Pseudobacteroides sp.: one gene and its partner. The main gene of each other region encodes a partner of the protein of the gene in region 2 in a complex. Links are inferred from orthologs where the notes say so. Each region holds a gene or a part of one and is shown on either strand. Other genes may lie near its edges.

What was found.
Region 1: the proteins of secG (region 2) and secY are in contact, whole or in part, in a crystal structure (PDB 5AWW), measured with the Thermus thermophilus proteins. The link is inferred for Pseudobacteroides sp. from one-to-one orthologs. Residues at the interface, in WP_223903268.1 of Thermus thermophilus: Tyr5, Ile9, Tyr12, Leu13, Ala16, Leu19, Val20, Val23, Leu24, Gln26, Glu27, Pro28, Gln30, Gly31, Ala32, Asp34, Leu35, Met36, Gly37, Gly38, Ser39, Ala40, Asp41, Leu42, Phe43, Ala45, Arg46, Val48, Tyr53, Thr56; in WP_096411648.1 of Thermus thermophilus: Leu14, Gln16, Arg17, Phe20, Ile34, Pro35, Pro37, Ile72, Arg108, Arg109, Asn112, Gln113, Arg116, Ile117, Ile120, Pro145, Gly146, Trp147, Phe152, Phe155, Val156, Val159, Thr160, Val162, Ala163, Gly164, Ala166, Leu167, Trp170, Glu173.

Annotation. Positions count from the first base shown.
Region 1 is NZ_DATCTU010000041.1:24,528-27,534, forward strand. The notes cover bases 134-3,007. They hold secY (preprotein translocase subunit SecY), read right to left. Parts: upstream 2,279-3,007; coding sequence 989-2,278; downstream 134-988. Other genes in these bases: map (type I methionyl aminopeptidase), read right to left, coding at 134-292; VIO64_RS07280 (adenylate kinase), read right to left, coding at 296-940; rplO (50S ribosomal protein L15), read right to left, coding at 2,280-2,723; rpmD (50S ribosomal protein L30), read right to left, coding at 2,739-2,921; rpsE (30S ribosomal protein S5), read right to left, coding at 2,934-3,007. In the rest of the region: more of map, read right to left, coding at 1-133. UniProt on the Bacillus subtilis protein: The central subunit of the protein translocation channel SecYEG. Consists of two halves formed by TMs 1-5 and 6-10.
Region 2 is NZ_DATCTU010000113.1:11,071-14,085, reverse strand. What follows is about bases 18-2,899. They hold secG (preprotein translocase subunit SecG), read left to right. Parts: upstream 18-1,276; coding sequence 1,277-1,522; downstream 1,523-2,899. Other genes in these bases: rnr (ribonuclease R), read left to right, coding at 1,672-2,899; eno (phosphopyruvate hydratase), read left to right, coding at 18-1,117. In the rest of the region: more of eno, read left to right, coding at 1-17; more of rnr, read left to right, coding at 2,900-3,015. UniProt on the Bacillus subtilis protein: Involved in protein export. Participates in an early event of protein translocation.

The sequences.
Region 1 (3,007 bases), on a different replicon or contig from region 2:
TAATATCGCCATCTTTTAAAACTCTTAAACCGGGAATGCCATGTACAACTTCTTCATTTACTGAAGCACATATGCTTCCCGGGTAATCAACTGCTCCTCTAAAGGGTGCTTTATATCCTAAAAATGAAGGTATTGCACCACATTTTCTGATATAATTTTCTGCAATCTTATCAAGTTCTAAAGTTGTTACACCTGGCTTGACTGCTTCTTTTATCCTTATGAGGGCGTTGACCAATATATCGCTTGACTTTTTCATTAGTTCTATTTCAGTTTTAGATTTTTGCATGCTCATATGTCAAACACCTAATACCTTTATAACAGCTTTTGATGTTTCTTCAATTTCTTCTCTTCCAATTACAGTAAGTAACTTACCTCTTTTAGAATAGAAGCCTATCAGTGGTTCTGTTTGCTCATGGTATGTCTTAAGTCTGCTAATTACAGTTTCTTCCTTATCGTCATCCCTCTGTATAACAGATGCATTACAATTATCACATATGCCGTCCTTCTTAGTAGGATTGAAAACAGTATGGAATGTTGCCCCGCAATTTGTGCAGACTCTTCTACCAGACATCCTTTTAATTATTTCCTCATCAGCAACAGATACATTTACTACATGATCTATATCTGTGCCCATTTCATTGAGGGCTTTTTCCAGATACTCCGCCTGAGGAATGGTTCTTGGAAATCCATCCAGAATAAAACCATTTTTACAGTCATCCTGCATAAGCCTGTCTTTTACAATGCTTATGGTGAGTTCATCAGGTACAAGCATACCTTTATCAATGTATTCTTTTGCTTTTTTCCCTAGTTCAGTAGAATTTTTAATATTGTTTCTAAATATATCGCCTGTAGAAATATGAGGTATACTTAACTTTTGTGACAATTTAGTTGCCTGTGTACCCTTACCTGCTCCAGGAGCCCCTAGTAAAATTAATTTCATAGTTTTATTCCTCCATCTAAAAAAACATCACGGGATACCACTATTATATTATTCAAGGAATCCTTTATAGTGCCTCATAAGCATCTGTGACTCCATCTGCTTAATTGTATCTAAAGCAACACCAACCAAAATCAGGACTGATGTACTTCCGAACCAAACATTTGATAAACCTGATACGTTTTGTAAAACTATAGGTAAAACAGTTACCACTGCAAGGAATAACGCACCAAACCATGTTACTCTGTTTAATACTCTTGAAATATAATCGGAAGTTGGCTTTCCAGGTCTAATTCCTGGTATAAAGCCACCATTCTTTTTCATATTGTTAGCTAACTCAACAGGATTGAAAACAATCATGGTATAGAAGAATGTAAAGAACATTATTAGTACCGAGTATACAACAGCATACCAGATACTGCCTTGCGAGTTTTTAAAGAAGTTAACAAACCAATTGTTTGCATTTGCAAAGAAAAAGCTTATTATTTGTGATGGGAACATCATAATAGACATTGCAAATATTATGGGAATAACACCTGCCATATTTACTTTTATCGGAATATGTGTGCTCTGTCCACCATAAACTTTTCTTCCAACTACTCTTTTTGCATATTGAACCGGTATTCTTCTCTCAGCTTGTGAAACCCAAACAACCGCAGCTATCATCGCTAAGAACATAGCGACAATTGCAATTATTTTTATAATAGCAAAAAGTACATTTCCCTCTGTCATCCCAGCTTTTATTATGTTTACAAGTGCTGCTAAAGCAGATGGACCATTTGATACTATACCAGCAAAAATTATTAAAGAAATTCCGTTTCCTATACCGTGCTCTGTAATCTGCTCACCAAGCCACATTAGGAAAGCAGTACCCGCTGTAAAAGTCAATGTTATAGTAATAAAGCTTAATACACCTGAATCAACAACCGCACTTCTTATACCAAAATACAGACCTACAGCCTGTATAAATCCTAATAAGACGGTTCCGTATCTGGTGTATTGTGCTATAATTTTTCTTCCTTCTTCGCCTTCCTTAGCTAGCTGTTCAAGCTTTGGAATTGCGACCGTTAATAACTGCATTATGATAGACGAGTTAATATATGGTGTAATACTCATTGCAAATATCGTTGCGAGCTTAAAAGCTCCGCCTGATACTATATCAAAAAACCCGAAAAGCTGTCCGCCTTGTTCAACCAACTTTTGGAACTCAGCTGGATTCAAACCCGGAACAGGTATATGGGAACCGATTCTATAAACAAGCAAAAGACATACTGTAAAAATAAGCTTTCTTTTTAAATCGGGAATCTTCCAGGCATTTCTCAATATTTCCAACATGCCCATATTATACCACCTCGACCTTTCCCCCTGCAGCTTCTATCTTTTGAGAAGCACTCTTTGTAAACTTAGCAGCTTGAACAGTAAGCTTTTTAGTTAAATCTCCATTACCTAATATAGCTACACCGTCATTTACCTTTTTAACCAAACCGCTTTCCTGCAAAAGTTCTAATGTAACTGTTGCTCCGTTATCAAAAGCATTTAAATCAGATACATTTACTTCAGCATAAACTTTAGCAAAGTTCTTATTGTTGAAGCCTCTCTTAGGTAATCTTCTGTATAATGGCATCTGTCCGCCTTCAAAGCCAGGTCTAACTCCGCCGCCAGCACGTGCATTCTGACCCTTATGACCCTTTCCAGCTGTTTTACCATTACCGCTACCTGGACCTCTACCTTTTCTCATTGCTACTTTCGTTGAGCCTGGTGAAGGTACTAATTCGAAAAGTTTCATATCTTACACCTCCTCTTATATTTCTTCAACTGCCACAAGATGAGAAACCTTATTAACCATTCCTCTAATCTGAGGATTATCTTTTTGTTCAACTACACTTCTGATTTTCTTTAAGCCAAGAGCTTTTACTGTAGCAACTTGGTCTTCTTTAGCTTTGTTTATGCTTCTTACTAACGTAATTTTTAACTTACCAGCCATGTTTGCTACCTCCTAGCCTAGTATTTCTTCGACAGTTTTACCGCGTAGCTTAGCTACCTCTTCAACCGTCCTTAATTGTGATAAAC
Region 2 (3,015 bases):
GAAGGCAGTTGATAACGTTAACAACATAATAGCACCTGAAATTGAAGGTATGAACGTGTTTGACCAGGTAGCAATAGATAATGCCATGATTGCTTTGGACGGAACTCCTAACAAAGAAAAATTAGGAGCAAATGCTATTTTAGGAGTATCTATGGCTGCTGCAAAAGCTGCTGCTGAAGCTCTTGGATTAAGCCTTTACCAGTATATAGGCGGTGTAAATGCAAAGGTTCTTCCAGTTCCGATGATGAACATCATCAACGGTGGAAAACATGCTGACAACAGTGTTAACATTCAGGAATTTATGATAATGCCTGTTGGTGCTACAAGCTTCAAGCATGCTCTTCAAATGTGTGCGGAAGTATTCCACAACTTGAAAAAGGTATTAAGCGGCAAAGGTTACAGCACTGCAGTAGGTGATGAAGGCGGATTCGCACCTAACCTTAAGACTGACGAAGAGGCAATTCAAGTTATATTGGAAGCTGTTGAAAAAGCAGGATACAAGCCTGGAGCTGACTTCAGAATTGCTATAGATGCAGCTGCTACTGAAATGTATGAAGAAGCTAAGAAAAAGGGTCAGGAAGGAAGTTACTATTTCTGGAAAGCTGACATAATGAAGACTAAGGAAGAAATGGTCGCTTTCTGGTGTGATTTGGCAAATAAATACCCGATCATATCATTGGAAGACGGCGTTTCAGAGGAAGATTGGGAAGGTTGGAAGATGCTTACTGAAGCAATCGGTTCTAAGATTCAGTTGGTAGGGGACGATCTTTTTGTTACAAATACTGAAAGATTAAAGAGAGGAATCGACCTTGGAGTAGGAAATTCCATACTTATCAAAGTTAACCAGATCGGTACACTCACTGAGACTCTTGATGCTATCCAAATGGCAAACAGAGCAGGTTATACTGCAGTTGTATCACATAGATCAGGTGAAACTGAAGATGCTACAATTTCTGATATAGCTGTTGCTACAAACGCTGGTCAGATTAAGACCGGAGCTCCTTCAAGAACTGACCGTGTTGCAAAATACAACCAGTTATTAAGGATCGAAGAAGAACTTGCTGGTGTAAGCCAGTACCCAGGCCTTGATGCATGGTTCAATCTTAAGAATAAATAATAGCACATTAAAAAAGATGGTGTTGCAAATCTACTATTGAGTAATTTGCAGCACCTCATTTTAATTAAATTATATCAAAAACAATCCATATAATGCTTGTTTTTTGTTTTTATTTATGCTACAATGATAGTTGTCAATTTGCCATGGAGGTGTTTTGTAATGAGTGCAGTAAATATTATTGTGAATATATTTCATATATTGTTCGCCGTTTCGCTAATAGCGGTAGTTTTGTTACAATCAGGTAAGCAAGCGGGTTTATCCGGTTCTATAGCAGGTGGAGCCGAAACCTTTTTCGGTAAAAACAAAGGCAGAACAATAGATGCCTTGTTAAGTAAGTATACAACTGTTGCTGCGGTATTGTTTCTAGTTACCTCAATAGCTTTGGAGTTACTTATAAACAGATAATTGCAGAGTTTACACTGGTTATACAAGACAACTATCATTATTGGTAGTTGTTTTTATTATGTCTAGGAAATTTTCCATTTTCAAAGTATATTGATAAAAGCCAGGGGAACAATAAAAAATAAAAAATATTCGGAAGGGCTAGGTTATTGATGAGTGATATGAGACAGGACAGGAAAAAGAGAATAGTTTCCTTTATGAAGGAAGATGCTTATAAACCTCTTCTTTTTAAAGAACTTGTGGCGGTATTGGACGTTCCCAAGGATGATATTGCTGACTTTGAGAATGTTTTGACCGAGTTGGAACAGGAAGGTAAGATATATAAGACTCGCAGGGATAGATACGGTATACCTGAAAGAATGAGCCTTGTATCAGGGCGTTTGCAGGGAAGTGAGAAAGGGTTTGGTTTTGTGATACCTGATGAGGAAGATACCGATGATGTATTTATCCCTGCCCACTCATTGCATGGAGCTATGCATAACGATAGAGTAATTGCAAGAGTAAATAAGGGTACAGCTCCCGGTAAAAGGTCGGAGGGTGAGATACTGAAGGTATTAAAGAGGGCTAACACCAATGTTGTGGGTACATTTGAGAGCAGCAAGTATTTCGGCTTTGTTATACCAGATGATAAAAGGCTTGGTGCCGATATATTTATTCCAAAGGACGAGGTTAATGGTGCTCAGACAGGTCACAAGGTTGTAGTAGAGCTTATAAAATGGCCTGAGCAGAGAAGAAATGCTGAGGGTAGGATAATTGAAATTATCGGAGATAAGGATGAACCCGGTACAGATATCATTTCTATTATAAAATCACATAACCTTGTGCAGGAATTCAGCGAAGCGGCTTTAAGACAAGCGGAAGGAATAAGCGAGACGGTTCCTGAAGAGGCAATGAATGGGCGTAGGGACCTAAAGGGAATGAGGATGGTAACTATTGACGGGGAAGATGCAAAGGATTTGGATGATGCTGTTTCCGTGCAAAGGCTTCCGGATGGCAATTACAGGCTTGGAGTACATATAGCCGATGTAAGTTATTATGTTACTGAGAACTCACCATTAGATAAGGATGCTTTAAAGAGGGGAACCAGCGTTTATCTTGTAGACAGGGTAATACCCATGCTGCCTAAAAAGCTGTCAAATGGAATATGCAGTTTAAATCCTCAGGTTGACAGGCTTGCATTTACTGTAATGATGGATATTGACAAATTGGGCAGAATCATAAACCACGAAATTTTTGAGAGTGTTATTAATATAGATGAAAGAATGACTTATACAAATGTCTACAAAATTCTGGAAGAGAAGGATGAAGATCTATTACAAAGATATGATTATTTGTTGGATGACTTTAACCTTATGAAGGAATTGGCATTAATACTTAGAAAGAAGCGTTTTTCCAGAGGAGCCATAGACTTTGATTTTGATGAGGCAAAAATAATTCTAAATGATAAGGGAGAGCCTGTTGAAATCAAGAAATATGAATACACGGTTGCAAATCAA